DNA from 3 places in the Paraburkholderia sp. TE9906 genome. Region 3 is predicted to be linked to each of the others. Evidence: predicted binding sites of a transcription regulator. Region 3 holds the regulator's gene; each other region holds the start of a gene.
What was found. The regulator FNR, encoded in region 3, switches genes on or off when oxygen is low (the NO sensors DNR and NnrR bind a similar motif). The targets are predictions, from matches to a motif close to TTGATNNNNATCAA.

Region 1: the regulator FNR is predicted to act here: its motif matches at 1,456-1,469, upstream of ACZ9H4_RS24805 (HAD-IC family P-type ATPase).
Region 2: the regulator FNR is predicted to act here: its motif matches at 2,875-2,888, upstream of ACZ9H4_RS24610 (universal stress protein).

Annotation. Positions count from the first base shown of each region.
Region 1 is NZ_JBWCCT010000009.1:178,530-183,780, reverse strand. Features, by position in the region: partial or broken gene ACZ9H4_RS24815 (universal stress protein) at 1-27, shown strand, start outside; gene ACZ9H4_RS24810 (AI-2E family transporter) at 257-1,336, opposite strand; gene ACZ9H4_RS24805 (HAD-IC family P-type ATPase) at 1,557-2,702, shown strand; gene ACZ9H4_RS24800 (HAD family hydrolase) at 2,687-3,388, shown strand; gene tnpA (IS66 family insertion sequence element accessory protein TnpA) at 3,413-3,829, shown strand; gene tnpB (IS66 family insertion sequence element accessory protein TnpB) at 3,823-4,170, shown strand; partial or broken gene tnpC (IS66 family transposase) at 4,237-5,251, shown strand, end outside.
Region 2 is NZ_JBWCCT010000009.1:140,007-145,257, reverse strand. Features, by position in the region: gene ACZ9H4_RS24625 (PAS domain-containing sensor histidine kinase) at 1-326, opposite strand, end outside; gene ACZ9H4_RS24620 (universal stress protein) at 580-1,407, opposite strand; gene ACZ9H4_RS24615 (universal stress protein) at 1,404-1,913, opposite strand; gene ACZ9H4_RS24610 (universal stress protein) at 1,951-2,787, opposite strand; gene ACZ9H4_RS24605 (flavodoxin family protein) at 3,023-3,538, shown strand; gene ACZ9H4_RS24600 (NRAMP family divalent metal transporter) at 3,552-4,901, opposite strand; gene ACZ9H4_RS24595 (oleate hydratase) at 4,908-5,251, opposite strand, start outside.
Region 3 is NZ_JBWCCT010000001.1:466,497-471,747, reverse strand. Features, by position in the region: gene ACZ9H4_RS02130 (fused MFS/spermidine synthase) at 1-677, opposite strand, end outside; gene ACZ9H4_RS02125 (erythromycin esterase family protein) at 794-1,381, opposite strand; gene ACZ9H4_RS02120 (SUMF1/EgtB/PvdO family nonheme iron enzyme) at 1,619-2,956, opposite strand; gene fnr (fumarate/nitrate reduction transcriptional regulator Fnr) at 3,075-3,869, opposite strand; gene ACZ9H4_RS02110 (universal stress protein) at 4,102-4,575, opposite strand; gene ACZ9H4_RS02105 (FadR/GntR family transcriptional regulator) at 4,860-5,251, shown strand, end outside.

The DNA of each region.
Region 1 (5,251 bases), on a different contig from region 3:
GTACCCCACGCCATCGTGAGGGAAGCCGATCATTGGAATGCCGATCTGGTCGTGGTGGGCACACACGGTCGACGTGGTCTCTCGCGCTGCTGCTGGGTAGCGTGGCGAGCCGCGTACTGCGTATCACCCATGTACCGGTGTTGCTCGTCCGCCCAATCCAAGCATGAAGCAGGCTTCGGTCGTGGCGCAACATTGGGTGAAATGATTGTACGCATGTTCCGATTCGATAAACTCGTGCCCGACCACCGGCAATCCATTACTTGGGGGTGTCATTGCGTTGAACCGGTTGCCGCAGCTGTTGCCGTGCCGCCTCTGTCTGCCATTCGCGCCACAGCGCCATCAGAACAGCCAGTATCGCGGGCCCAAGGAACAACCCGATCAGACCGAATGCGGCGAGTCCCCCAAGCACCCCAAACATGACGAGCAGAAATGGAATGCGTGCGCTGCTGCTAATGACAAACGGCCTTATCAGATTGTCTACCCAGCTTATGACCAGCATTCCCCATAGCAATAATCCGACTCCGGCCACCGTGCGGCCTGCAAATAGAAGTCCGACTGCCACCGGTACCCATACCAATGGCGTGCCAAAAGGAATCAATGCTACGAGAGCAGTGATCCCTGCCAGAGTGACGGGCGCAGCTACGCCTGCGGCCCAGTAACCCAGCCCCGCCAAGACTGCCTGCGCGATCGCTGTCAGCACAATGCCGTAGACGACGGATCGGGTCATGCTGCCGATCGCGGTGAGATAGTCGTCAAGGCGCTCACCGAGGAAAGGCCGCAAAGCCTGCCGTATCTGATTCAGGAGACTTTCTCCATCGCGGTACGCAAAAAACAGCGTCACGAGAGCAAACCCCAGCTTTGTGGCGTTTCGGGCCGCACTTCCGAGGATGTCACCGATTTCGCTTGTCCAGCGATTCGCCCATCCTGAGAGATGGGAGCGAATGGCAGGGGGATCAATCTCCACATGATCGAGAAACGCCTGCAACGAGGACCCGATCCAGGGGATGCGCGCCAGAAAATCGGGTAAGTCGCGAGGACGATCGGAGAAGTAGGCGACGATAGCCCGGCTGGCGTCCCTTAGATCTTCCGTCAACGGCTTCATCAGCCAGAGGACTGGCAGTATGCACGCACACGTCAGGAGAAGGGTCATCAGCAGCGCGCTAGTCCCCGCGCTTTCGCGGAGCAAGCGTCGCAAACGGCTGTAGGCGGGCCAGGTGACATACGAAATAATCAGCGCCCACGCGACCGGAACTAGAAAAGGGCGCAGAACCAGGAACCCCAAAGCTACCAGACCAGCCAGAAGCAGTGCTAGCACGACATGCTTTCCCGATGGCATTGAACGCTCCCGTTGGTGGATTCGGTCTTTCTGTATCTGGGCAGTGATCGCAGGCCGAAACAATGCTCCAGATGCGAGGCAGGAGACCATATGATTCGCCCCTACCCGCACGTGACTGGTTGACAAAGGTCAATCAGCGAGTCTTACCTTCACCGATACTGGCACTTGCCGCGTACATCTTCCCTGCGACGTTCGTCGACTCTCACAGAAGGATCGGTCCATGTTGACTCCGACGCGCACGATTAGCCCTGAGGCAGAAGGTTTCGACAAATGGCACGCAATGCAGGTCGCGACCGTCGCCATGCAACCGGGCACCGATAGCGATTATGGTCTGACACTGGCAGAGGCGGACCGGCGCCTCGCCAGAGACGGGCCGAACGAAATTCGTGAGCAGCGGCGCCGGAGCGTCCTTGACATGCTGATCTGTCAGTTCAAGGACTTCATGATCGTCGCTCTGTTGGCTGCGGCTCTCGTGTCGGGCCTGATCGGCGAGGCCGCGGACGCGCTCGTGATCATCTCGATCGTATTGCTTAACGCCACAGTCGGCTTCATCCAGGACTATCGCGCCGAGCGCGTGATGGCGTCGCTCGCACAACTCGCCAGGCTGCAGGCGACAGTCATTCGCGAAGGCGAATGTCAAACGGCCCCGGCATCGGGCATTGTGCAGGGCGACGTCGTTTTGCTGGATACCGGTTCTACCGTTCCCGTCGATCTTCGTCTTGCCGAGGCGTCCGGGCTGAAGATCGCCGAAGCGGTTCTCACTGGGGAGTCGGTGCCGGTAGAGAAGGGCACCGCGTCGCTTGACGACGCTTCGCTACAACTCGCCGACCGGACAAACATGGCTTTCAAGGGCACTGTTGTCACCTACGGTCGAGCACGAGGGATTGCCGTTGCTACCGGCATGGCCACCGAACTCGGCAAGATTGCCGGGGTGCTCGAAACGGCACCTGCAGTCCAGACGCCGCTGCAAAAGCGTCTTGCAGAGTTTGGGCGCCGACTGGCTACGATGATTCTTGTGATCTGCGCGATCATCTTTGCGACGGGTGTGCTGCGTGGCGAGCCAGTGCTGCTCATGCTTCTCACGAGCCTGAGTCTTGCTGTCGCCGCTATCCCTGAAGCTTTACCCGCAGTGGTGACCGCGATGCTTGCCCTTGGTGCGCGCAATATGGCACGACACAACGCCCTGGTGCGACGTTTGCCTGCGGTCGAAACCCTGGGATCCGTGAGCTGGATCTGCACCGACAAGACCGGCACATTGACCTTGAACGAGATGCGCACAACTGAACTCTACGCTGATGGCGTGCGGTTTCCAATCGCATCGTTCGATACAAAAAGGCCGCTACGAGATGCTTGCTGGAGGCATTGACGTTATGCAACAACGTTAGCCGTGCTGCGGGCGGGGAGGTCGCTGGCGATCCGACCGAGGTTGCGTTGTGGAGAGCGGCCGATGACGCTGGCTTCGACAAGAGCGCGCTCGAAGTCACGGACCCGCGTTCACTGGAGTTCCCGTTTGACTCCGATCGCAAGCGGATGACGACGATTCACCGCAACGGAACGGGATTCATTGCCTACACGAAGGGCGCACCGGAGACAGTCGTTGAACGTTGCAGCGCATGCCTCTTGGATCACGGTATAGTCGCCGTGGACCACGAACGGGTGCTGGCGGCTGCTGAGGCGATGGCGGAGAGTGGTCTTCGTGTACTCGCCGTTGCGAGCCGGAAGTGGGACAGCCTGCCTGCCGGTCACAATATCGAAGAAGTCGAATGCGGTCTCACTCTGCTTGGCCTGGCTGGCATGCGTGATCCCCCGCGGCCCGACGTCCGGCAGGCGGTTAAGGCCTGCAAATCCGCAGGAATCATTCCCGTAATGGTTACGGGGGATCATCCCGTAACCGCGTGCGCTATCGCTCGCGAACTCGGCATCCTCGTCCCCGAGGACACCGTGTTGACCGGCCGCGAACTCAGTCGCCTCACGCATGAAGCTCTGGTCGCGCAGGTGTATCCGTCAGCGCATCCCGTCTTGAACGCACGCAAGCCCGGTGCGAAGGGGTAGCCATCGTAACAACGGAGCACGGCGATGGACGACGCTACGGGAGAGACGGCTGTACCGACGGGCACCCGACGCCCCCGGCAAGGCGAAGCATTCTGGCGCGAGATGGTCATGGCATGGACCACAAGCGGACTGGGCCTTCGACGTTTCTGTCGTGAGCAGGGGCTCGCCGTCAGTACCTTCGGCCTGTGGCGCAAGAAGCTCTCTGGCGAGGCACGAGCAGGCGCGCACCCGCTCGCGGTCACCCCCGACGCGGCATTTATCGTTTCCCATCCGGACACCGCACCAGCCACTCCTGCGCCACCGTCGACGGCGGACGCTTTGTCATCTTCGCGTGATCGGGTGACGTTGTCGCTCGCCGGTGTTCGCATCGAGCTGACCGGTGCTCATGCCGAGCGCATCGTGCGTTTCGTGCTCGGACAGCTCGGAGGTAGCCGGTGCTGATCGCAGCCGGTGTTCGTGCGTATATCTGCCGTGAGCCGGTCGACATGCGCAAATCCATCGACGGCCTGTCGTATCTGGTCGAGCCACTGCTTGCCCAGAACCCTGTCTCGGGCAATCTGTTCGTGTTCGTCGGCCGGGACCGCTCGAAAGTCAAATGCCTATACTGGGATCGCACCGGTTTCGCGCTCTGGTACAAGCGCCTTGAACGGGGCCGCTTTCCATCCCCGTTGGCGCTCGCGCAACGCGGCTTCACGCTCGCCGAACTCAACGCCTGGCTCGAAGGTATTGAGATCCCGGCACGCGAGCCGCATCGCGCCGTCGCGGTGACGCGCGTGAGCTGAACGCGCTGTCGCCTGCGCAGATACAACGCTCCCCCGAGCTTGTAAACGTAGCGCGAGTTGGGCGTCATGATAGCCATGCCGCCCACCGCCATCACTGTCGCGGAATTGCCGGTCGAGCCCGACGCGCTGCAAGCCTTCGCGCTCGAACAGAACCGGCTGGCATGCGTGCTGTGGGAGCAGCTGGAAGCGCTGCAGCACCGGATTGCCCAGGCGAACCGCGCGCGCTTCGGCGTCAGTTCCGGGCGGCTGATGGGCCAGGCGGAACTGTTCGATGCCGCCACGGAGTTGCCCACTCTTCCTGAGCAGGCGCAGATTCCGGTCGCGGGCCACACCCGCAAGGGCCGTCCAGCGCTGCCGAAGGATCTGCCACGCAAGCGCGTTGAATATGATCTGAGCGACGAACAGAAGGCCGCATTCGATTCGCTCGAGCGTATCGGCGAGGAACGCAGCGAGACGCTGCACTACGAGCCGTCGAGGCTCACCGTCATTGAACATATCCGTTTCAAGTACGCGGCGAAGAAGGATGGTGAGTCGACCATCGTGGCCGCGGGTGCCCAGCCCTCGCCGCTGCCGAAGAGCAATGCGAGCGCGAGCCTGCTGGCTAACATCCTGGTCAACACCTACGTCGATCACCTGCCTTTGAACCGGCAGGAGATGCGCTATGCACGACGAGGTGTGCATCTGCCCCGAGCAACGCTGTGCGAATGGAAGCTGGCGGCAGCCGAACTGCTCGAAGTGCTGCTGCCACCGCTTCGGGCTCACCAGTTGCAGGCCGCCCGCATGCACCTAGATGACACGACGCTGCCGTTGCTCGAGAAGGGTCGCACGGCGACGCGCACCGCGCGATTATGAGGCTATCCTGGCGCCGGCCAACGCGAGGAGAACGGTGTCTGGGTCGACCACCCGCCGGCGGTCGTGTTCGAGTTCGCGGAATCGCGCTCCGGTTCGCATCCGCTGCGGTACCTGCAGAAGTACAAAGGTTACCTGCAGGCGGACGCGTACAGTGGACATGGCGCACTCTACGAAACCGGAGACATCGTCGAGGTCGGATGTTGGGCCCATTGCCGCCGACGCTTCTTCG
Region 2 (5,251 bases), on a different contig from region 3:
ACGATCGCTTCCATCGAGGACCGGATGATCGCCAACATGCGGGCTTCGCTCACGCCTGGCCCGTTTTTGTTCGCGTCACCCCGCGCGCCCGCGAGGTGAGCGTCGCGGTATGCCCGCACCAGCACGTAGGTGCTCGCCGCCAGGAAGACGGCGGCGGCGAGGCAAAAGAGCCGCGTTGAATCGAGCCAGCGTTGCGTCGCCAGCATGGCGGCGAACGTCAGACCAAAGACCGCTACTGCGGCGAATGCGGGCTGCGCCGCAGCAGAGGCGAGCCGCCGACGTGCGCCGGTATCGGGCGGCGGCAGCGTCTTATCGCGAATGGCCATGTGCGCCTCTTCGGAAAACGCGGACAGGCGGACGCGGCACTAACCGCTGGGTCGCCACGGCGGCGCGTAGTGCGAGCATCGCGGTCCGATATGTTGTCATGCCTGCCGTGGCGGCCAGGCGCCGCTGTTATTCCTGAACAGATGCCGTTCGCGCTCATTCTGCGCGAAACGCGGAATGCTTGCCAGTGTCGCACGAGTTGTGCGATTGCCCGCAATGCCGACACCGGAGCGCCACCCGGTATCGCTCGGCCATTCAATGCGACAGCAGAACAGGTAGCGTCATCGATTGCAGCAGGGTACGCGTGACCCCGCCGAGCAGCCGTTCGTGCACCCGGGCGTGGCCATAGGCGCCCATCACCAGCAGATCAATATGGCGGTCCGCCAGCATATTGAGCAGCATGACGCCGGTATCGACGCCGGACAGCCTGGGCGTTGCCGTGAAGCTCGCCTCGATACCGTGACGCGCCAGCCATGCGGCGACATTGATGCCCGCTGGCTCTCCGTCAGTGTGATGACGCTGCACCGTCATCACCGTGACGAAACTGGCGCGGCGTATGAGCGGCAGCGCATCGGTCACGGCCCGCGCGCTTTCGCGGCCGCCATCCCATGCAATCATCACGTTCTCCATCTGGGCCCGCACCGGTCCCGCGTGAGGCAGCACGATCGCCGGACGTCCGGAACCCATCACGACGTCGTCGACGAACTGGCGCGCGACATACGCGCCCGGGTCCTCCAGGTCCTCCTGGCCAAGGATCACCAGATCGGCGTGGCGCGAGTGCAGGATCGCCGTCTCGGCGGGGGGGCCGTCCGGTGCTCGCCATTCCGCGCTGCATGCGGCGCGCCCGGTCGCGGCGAGGAAGCGCGCGTGCGCGCTCTTCAGATTGGCGTCACGCTGCGCGTCACGGTTGGCGATCCAGATAAAGTCTTCATGCAGAAAGATGGGTTTGGTCAGTTCTTCGCAAACCACATAAAGACCGATCAGATGTGCGTCGTGGCGCGCCGCAAGCTGCAGGGCGTAGTCGAGCCGCGCATCGCTATGCGTGCTGTCGTCAAGATGCACCAGCAGGGTTTTGCAGTTCATGACGGCTCCGTGGCAAGTGTTCCGGCAGTCTGTGTAGGGTTCGCGCGGGGCGATGCGCACTGCCCGGAGATCAGCAACACCGGACAGGCGGCGATGCGCAGAAATCGTTCGGCAACGCTGCCGAGCATCAGCCGCCGCACGCCACGCCGGCCGTGCGTGCCCATCACGACGACGTCGGCGCCGAACTCCTCGGCGGCGCGCTGGATGCAGTGTGCGATGTCTTCGCCGGTCATCAGCTCGGTTTCGGCGAGGCGCGTCGGCCCCGTTACGCCAGCCGTGCCCATGAGCGCGGTAGCATCGGCCAGCACGCGTCGCCCTTCCTCAGTGAGCGCGTCGCGCACGTATGACGGGTCGTAGCCGGGCGCGTCGTAGGACATCAAGGGCACGTCAACGACGAACAGCGGCTGCAGCCGCGCGCCCGAATCGCGCGCCAGCTCGATGGCGGCATTGAGTGCGCGCGTCGAGGTTTCGCTGCCGTCAACGGCAATCAGAATCTTTTGGTACATGGCGAACACTCCAGAACAGGATGCGAGCGGGATGCGCTCAGTGCGACATCAGCACCGGCACGGTCATCGAGCGCAGGATCGTGCGCGTGGCACCGCCCAATACCAGTTCACGCCAGCGGGCATGGCCGTAGGCGCCCATCACGAGCAGATCGGCGCCGCTGTCGGCCACATGGGAAAGCAGCACGTCGCCGACCGATGCCCCCGGTCCGGCTTCAATGCAGTCGACTTTTACAGGCACGCCGTGTCGCGCAATCACGGTGGCGATATCCGCGCCAAAAAGGCGGTCGGGCTCGCCTTTGTGCACGCCGTTGATGCTGAGGATCGTGGTGCTTTTCGCGGTCCGCATGAACGGCAGCGCGTCGTGCACGGCGCGTGTGGCTTCGCGGCTGCCGTCCCACGCAACCAGAATCCGGCTGCCTGTCAAGCCTGCATGGCTTGCATTGGGCACCAGCAGCACCGGACGGCCGCACGACAGAATGACGTTTTCGGGAAACAGGTCGCCGACATACGATTCCGGATCCTCAGGGTTATCCTGGCCCGCCACGATGAGATCGGCGCAGCGTCCCTCGCGGGATACGGCGATGCTGGCGGCCTCGTCCACCGCGACCCATTCGCCCGCTACGTCGGCACGCCTGAGTTCGGCATGAAAGAGCCGTTCCAGCGCCGCGCGCCGCTCCGCGCGAATCTGTTCATGCGTCGCGTAGTACGCCGCCGTTCCCGCCATCACATACAGCGAGCGGGGATCCGGCGAGAAGACGGCGTATACGCCGGTCAGATGCGCATCGAACTGTTTGGCGAGGCGCAGCGCGACTTCCAGCCGCGGGTGCGCACGCTGGCCGTTGTCGAGATGAACGACGATGGTTTTGTAGCTCATGGCAGGGGCTCCGTGGGAAAAGATGCTGACGCGAGTTTGATGCGCGAATAGGTGAGCTTGAGTCTAGGCATGATCGCGACGGCCCCGTTGACGCAGATCAACGGCGCTGCCGACGCAGCGCGCCGAAAGCGGTGTTTGACTTAGGTCATGCCCAAGGACTGTGCGCGGCCTATGCTCCTCGACATGCGAGGCCGCCGTGCTTGCGCCGGCGCATTCCCCTCTGGAGGAGCGAGTCATGTCTGATCACCGCGTTCTGGTCGTTTTCTTTTCCCGTACGGGCACCACGCGTATGCTGGCATCCACGCTCGCCAGGATGCTGTCCGCAGACCTCGAAGAAATCTGCGATCTGGCGGAGCGGCGCGGCCCTTTCGCCTATCTGCGTTGTCTTGTCGACTCGTGGCGCAAGCGACCAGCCGAGATTGTTCCGGCTGGGCTCGATGCCGCGCAGTACGACCTGGTGGTGGTGGGCACACCCGTATGGGCCGGCTCGGCGTCCGCGCCGGTCCGCGCCTACCTGCTCGAGAACCGCTCGAAGTTCAGACACGTGGCGTTCTTTTGCAGCTTCGGAGGCCTCGGCAGCCAAGCCGCTTTTGCCGAAATGCGCGCGCTGGCCGGCAAGGCGCCGGTCGCGCAGTGCAATGTGCGCGCCGCTGAAGTACGGCGCGGCGCGGTGGGCGCGTTGCTCGTTCTTTTCGTGAGCGCGCTGAAACGCCATCTCGCCGACCATGAAGCGCTTGAATGGACCTGCTGAGCTCACCTGCGGATCAGGCCGGCAGCAGCATCAGCACGGCAGCGACGCCCATCACCGCGGTCGCGGCCGCGCCGAGCACAAGCAGCGGCCGGCTCGCGGTGAAGTCCCCCATCACCGAGCGCTTCGACACGAGCAGCAGAATGACCACCATCAACGGAACGGCCACCACGCCGTTGATGACTGCGCTCCAGAACAGCGCTTTCATCGGACTGATCGGCGAAAACTGGATCGCCAGCGCGGCCAGCACACTCACCGCGATAATCCCGTAGAAGCCACGTGCATCGCGCAATTTGCGCTCGAGCCCTTCCTGCCAGCCCATCGCTTCGGCCAATGCATAGGCGCCCGAGCCTGCCAGCACCGGCACCCCGATGAATCCCACGCCAAGTATGCCGAGCGCGAACAGCAGATACGCGAAGTCGCCGGCAAGCGGGCGTAGTGCGCTCGCCGCCTGGGCGGCGCTAGTGATGTCGGTCACCCCGGCGGCGTGCAGCGTCACGGCCGTGGCGAGCATGATGAAGTAGGCGGTGAGATCGGAATAGAGCATGCCGCTCCAGGTGTCCCAACGGATGCGCCGCAGTTCCGTGCGCGCTGCGTCGGCCTCGCGCACGAGCGGCGCCCGGGACGGATCGGCATGCATGTCTTCGACTTCCTCGGAAGCCTGCCAGAAGAACAGATACGGGCTGATCGTGGTGCCAAACACCGCGACGACGACCGCCGCCGCCTTCGCATCCACGGTGAAGCGCGGCCAGAACGTGCGCAGCGCCACGTCGCGCCACGGGACATGGACAACGAACAGCACGGCCGCATACGCCAGCAGCGAAACGGTCAGCCACTTCAGAACAAACACGTAGCGATGGTACGGCACGAAGATCTGCAGCAACAGCGTGGCGAACACGAAACACACCGTCAGCAGGTGCCGGTCGATACCGCTGACCAGTTGCGCGACTTCGCCCATTGCGGCTACGTCGGCGGCGATATTCAGTGTATTGGCGAGCAACAGCAGCAGGACCACGGCGTACAGCACGACAGGCGGAAACGCTTCCTTGATGTTGGCGGCGAGACCCTTGCCGGTGACGCGGCCCAGATTGGCGCACATGCACTGGATTGCCGCCATGAGTGGGAACGCCAGCGGCATGGTCCAGAGCATGTTCAGACCGAATTGCGCGCCCGCCTGTGAGTAAGTGGCGATACCGCTCGGATCGTCATCGGCGACACCGGTGATGAGTCCGGGTCCGATGCGTGAGAGCGGATGCTCCCTGAGGCGGGCGAAAAGCGCGCCGAGGCGTTTGCGCGGTGCTCCGCGAGACTCCCCGGCTGCCGTCCCGGAGCGTGAGGAGGGTGGTAGGCGGCGCGAAAAGGGCATGGCGGCCTATTGGTTACGCAGTGGGTGACGCAGCGCCGACAACGCCCCGTACACCACGCGCAGGTCGTGCTGACCTTTGTAGACCGCCGGGGCTGACCGGTCTAAATCCAGCAACGTGTAGACGGCCGTCTGCGCGGTGCGCACCGAATATTCGACAGTGAACACCACGTCGTTCGGCAACTCGCAAAACTGCCCGACGAATGCGAGGTTCGCCCAACCTTCGGGTACCACCTGAGGCCGGTCGCCGGGTTTGCGCCGCAGAAACTGACTGGTGATGAACGGCATCAGGCACGGAATGCAGATCGCGTCGTCGAGAATGCGTGGGGCGTCCTCGTGCACGTGAAGATGAC
Region 3 (5,251 bases):
GGAAGCTTTGGCGCACCTTTCCATGCAAACATCGTGTAGTTACAACTATCCTCTGCCATAAGAATGGAGAGCGAGTTACCGAACGCCGAACGCGCCTCTTCCAGATAATAGGGAATAAGCGGATCGTCCTCGACGAAATTGGCGACAAGCACTCCATCGTCCGCGAGCTGCGCGTGGCAAGCCGCGTAAAACGCTGCGTTACCCAACTGCACGGGCATGCCGTGTGCCAGAAAGCCATCCACCAGAATCACGTCAGGAGGCGCGTCGTCGCGCTTGACGTATTCCGCTCCGTCCGCACAGATCACCTCGAATCGCTCGTCATCCGGCGGAATATGGAATGTGTTGCGCAGCGCGATGACTGCCGGGTCGATTTCGATGGCCACGATCCGTGTGTGCGGAAGATGCCGGTAACAGAACTTGGCCAGCGACCCTCCACCCAGACCGATCATGGAAATTCTGCTGGGCGTGGGCTTCAGCAAAAGGAAGCCCATCATTGTCCGGGTATAGCCGAGCATCAGCTTGTGCGGATCGCGTCGGGACATGAAGCTCTGCGTGGCCAGTAGATCGAAGTGCAGCGACAGCGCATTGGCCGTTTCCAGCACAACGGGCGTACCGTCCGCGGGCGGCCCGGCAAGAAACTTCATATAGGCGTTGAAGGACGCGTGCGAGTGATCCATGCAGTTGCCTGGGCAGCGTGTATGTCTGGCTCTTCAGCCTCGTGATAATCGGGAGCGCCTTCGCTCCGCTTCCGCTCGGCCGGCAGCCATGTTGCATGGCTAACCTGATTTGCAGATTATGGTAATGATATTATCACATAAGTCATTTCGACCACCTCCCGCTGGGCGGCTAACGTGCGGTACATGTGCGCGTCACGCAAATTCCATGTGTTCAGGCGTCGCCCGAACATCGAGCGGTAATAGTTTTCCGCATTCACGACGACTTTGGCGTTTTGTTGTGCGAAGAACTGTGCGTCGAGTGCCGCGAGGCCATCTTGCGCGAGGTGGAGCAGCGCGTCGGTGCGCAGTGGCAGCAATTGCGCGACGACGCCTTCGCGCGCGTCAGGGCGGGCGCCAACTGCAGTGGCATAGCCATAGGCTTGAGGCTCGCGAACATGGTCGAGCGCAGCGTAACGCTCACGCGCCATCGCGGCCCGCTGGGGATCGAGCTGCTCCAGATAGCGGATCGCTGCATCTGCCGACTGGTGCATGCTGTACAGGTCGAGTCCATAAACACCGACTCGCTCTTCGGGCGGCAGTCCGGCGCTGTGTGCACGCAGCCAGACGATGAAGTCGCGCATTTCACGATTGCGCCACATCCACGTCGGAAAACGCCGGAAGTCGCCGAGCGTGGTATCCGCTCCGGCGTCGCCTTCGCCCTGCACGAACCAGTTGATGTCGGATTGCGGCGGACCTGTCACTCTCGCCTGCGACGCGGAGTGCCCAGTCCTGACGGTTCCTGCTGAAGGAATCGGGCACCGTCATGTGCCGCCGCGCCGGATCTTCGTTGCAAGCGACGACGTGCCCCATGTCATCGTAAATGAAGCCATTTCTTCCACCCGCGCCGGCGGAACGCGGTGTTGGGCCAGGAGGCGTGGGCTAAGGCGATATTTCGCGTCAACTTATTCTTTATTTGTCGCCCTCACACAGCGAAACCCCGCATACACGTACTGATAATGCGCTTGAAACCAGTTGCGGAAAGCGGGCCGCAGCATGCACTGCGCGGTGCGTGCCGAGCCGCCTTTGAGCACGTAATGCTGCCCATCGAAGAAATTGGCCGAGTAACCCAGATAGAACGGAAACGCTTCGAAGCCCGGCAGCGCATCGAATACCGTCGAAGTCCATTCCCAGCCATTGCCGAACTGACCTTCGACGCCAAACGTGCTGACGTTCTGCGGATACGCATCAACCGGCTTCGGGTCCCAACTGCGGAAATCGAAGTTGCCTGACCCGGCGTGCGGCACACCTTGCGCCGCACGTTGCCATTGCGCTTCGGTGGGCAGCGACTTGCCGGCCCAGCGCGCGTAAGCGCTGGCTTCGGCGTGGCTCACATAGGCGGGCCAGTCGAGCGGCAGCGGCACTTCGTCGAACATCGTGCGTAGCATCCATTCACTCGCGTTGCCGCCTGTTTCGCCGCTCGCCTCGCGTCGCGACCAGCAGGCCGGGTGCTCGATGTGCTCGGCTTCCTTCCATGCCCAATCTTTCTCCGACCACCATTCGGATTCGCGATAGCCGCCGGCCTCGATGAACTCGCCAAACGCGCTGTTCGTCACCATGTACCGGTCTATCTCGAAGGCGGGCACGTCCACGCGTAATTCGCCGAACTCGTTGTCCCAACCGAACTGGCCGGCGTCGCGCGGCATGCCGAGCACCGCCGACCCGGCCGGCACCCGGACCATCGACGCCAACGCGTCCGGGCGTTCGGGATGCGTGACCACGGACTCGCGCAGTTCGGTGACCTTTTGTGCAAGCGGCAACTGATGGAGCATGTACGCGAGCGTTTCGGCATGCATCAGCCGATGCTCGATCGCGACGTTCAGCAACTGCCGGCAGGTGTCGGCTTGCGCGCCGTCGCGGCCGAACCTGGCGGCGTCCGCGAGACCGGCGAGCGCGTCGTCGATCTGCCTGCGCGCACGCGCGACATACGCGCGTACGGCGTCGAGCGACGGCCAGTCGCCGGGTTGATCGGTCGGAAAGCCGCCGTCGACCGGATCGATGCCGAAAGCAAAGAGCTGGTCGAGTTCCGGGGCGAACGCGGGCAGGTCGCATACACGCCGATCGAAGAGATTGCGATCGAACGCTTCCAGATGGCCGATGTAAAACACGATCCGGTGGCGTTCACGGATCGGCCGTTCATACAGAAATTCGGGTTTGACGATGGCAAACAATGCGTCAGTGACCTGACGCGCGTCGATCAGACGCTGGACGAGCGGGTGACGTGGGGCGGGGTCGCGATTCATTTCGCCGGGTCTCCTTGCGGGGGAGGGACTAAAGACTGTACCCGGTCGCAGGAGCCATGCCAAGGCGAAAGCGCGCCGAACGAGCGTAGGCGGGCGCCGGCCAGCCCCGGCAAACGGCTCAGACCTGGCGCAGTCCGGCCAGATCGACGATGCGGATGTGCTTCCCCTGTGTGTCGATCAGGCCGCGCTTTTGAAATCTTGACAAGGTGCGGCTCACGGTTTCGAGCGTCATGCCGAGGTAGCTGCCCATGTCCTCTCGCGTCATGCGCAGGTTGAATTCCGCCGACGAATAGCCGCGTTGCGCATTGCGCTCCGACACGTCCAGCAAGAAGGCGGCGACGCGTTCGTCCGCGGACAGTGAGCCGAGCATCATCATCTGCGTGGCTTCGCGAACGATTTGCGCGCCCAGCAGTTTGTGCATGCGCTCCTGCATCGAACTGATTTCGCGGCACAGGCGTTTGAGCGCGCTGTAGGGGACGATGCAAACGGTGCTGTCCTCGAGCGCGACGGCGCTGCACGCGTGGACGTCTTCGCTGATGCCGTCTAGCCCGAGCGCCTCGCCGGCGAGCCGCAGGCCGGTGACCTGCTCGCGGCCGTCGCGGTGCGCCATCACGGTTTTCATCGACCCGGAACGGACGGCGTAGACGTTGTCGAAACGGTCGCCGCTGCGATAGAGCGCTTCACCGCGCTGCACCGGGCGCGCAGAGCAGATGAGCGTTTCCAGTTTCGCGAGTTCCTCGGCGGACAGGCCTTGAGGCATGCAGAGTTGCCGCATCGAACAACTCGAACAGCGGGCGGCGGTGCGCGCGGTCGCCCGCACCGGTGCAGCCCGGCGGCCGCTGCGCGCCGGCAACGAACTTGCGGAGGGGCCGTCGATGCCGGTGGAGTGCGTTATAGCGGAAGGAGTGAGCATGTTCTGCAGCCGATTGTCAGAGTAGTGGCGATTGTCCCACCCACCCTGGACGCGATTTGGCGGCAAAGTGACGCGTTCAGTCGGTGAGGCATCTTGAGCGTTGTGGCACGGTCGTGGGTGGCTGGACTGCCAGGTATTTCCTGAGCGCTTCCATCGGTGCGGGGCCCACGAATGAGCCGCCATTGCGCGACGCCGTTCCACACATGGCAAACGGCGGTCGCGCGAAGCGCTGTTATTGGGCGGCGGCTTCCTTGTCCTGGCCCGCGGCGGACGGAATCAGCAACACGGGGATGGTCGCCTGGCGCACGCAACGCTCGGCGACGCTGCCGAGAATCAGCCGTTGAAAACCGCGCCGGCCATGTGTGCCCATTACCAGCAGGTCGGCGTCGAATTCGGCGGCGGCCTTCAGCACGATGTCCGAAACATCGCCGAGCGACGATGCTTCGCTGACGGCCGGGTCCCCCTTGACGCCTTGTTCGGCCATCGTCTGCGCGAATTCCGCGCGCAACTCCCTGCCTTCTTCGATCAACCGGTTGCGCAGGATCGACGGGTCGTAGCCGGGCGCTTCGAAGTACATGGGCGTGTTTTCGACAACGTAGAAAGGCCGCAGAACGGCGCCGTTGGATTTGGCGAGCGCGAGGGCTGCCTCGAATGCACGGCGGGAAGTGTTGCTGCCGTCGACCGCTACCAGGATGCGTGTGTACATGGCGACTCCGCGTCTGAAAAATCCGTATGCCGTAGCCGTTCTCACGGCCCGGCTCCTTGGTCTTTTATACCAACGAAGCTTAGATGATGGCCGAAAAAGATGCACTCAACCGGGATGTAAATCAAACTCTTATCAAATTCATGGGTCCGGTGTCCTTGTCGCCAAGCTTGATAGCGCGCGGGGCGGCGCCCCGCTGCTCGATTCAGGGCGCATATTTCCGTAAGGAACGGCCAAAGTTGGCCTTACAATTAAATGATATTCAGACAAGCTGTTTCAGCCCGCCGATGAACGAGCGCAAAACCACGGGCCTGCCCGAGAAGATCTACGGCGACATCCTCAATCGCATTCTCGAAGGCGAGTACAAGGAAGGTGAGCGCTTGCCAACCGAGCACGCGCTGGCCGAACGTTTTGCGACCTCGCGGCCGACCGTGCGCGAAGCACTGGCGCGTCTGCGGGCGGACGGCATCATCATGACGCGGCACGGGTCGGGTACCACGGTCGCGCGGCGGCCCGATCCGGACGTGCGCCGTTTCGCGCCGCTCGAAACGCTGTCCGATATTCGCCGATGCTACGAATTTCGCATCGTGACCGAAGCCGGCGCGGCCGCGCAGGCGGCGCTCAAAGCCGATGCCGACGACATCGCCGCGATTCAGCACGCCTGGGACGAACTGGAGCG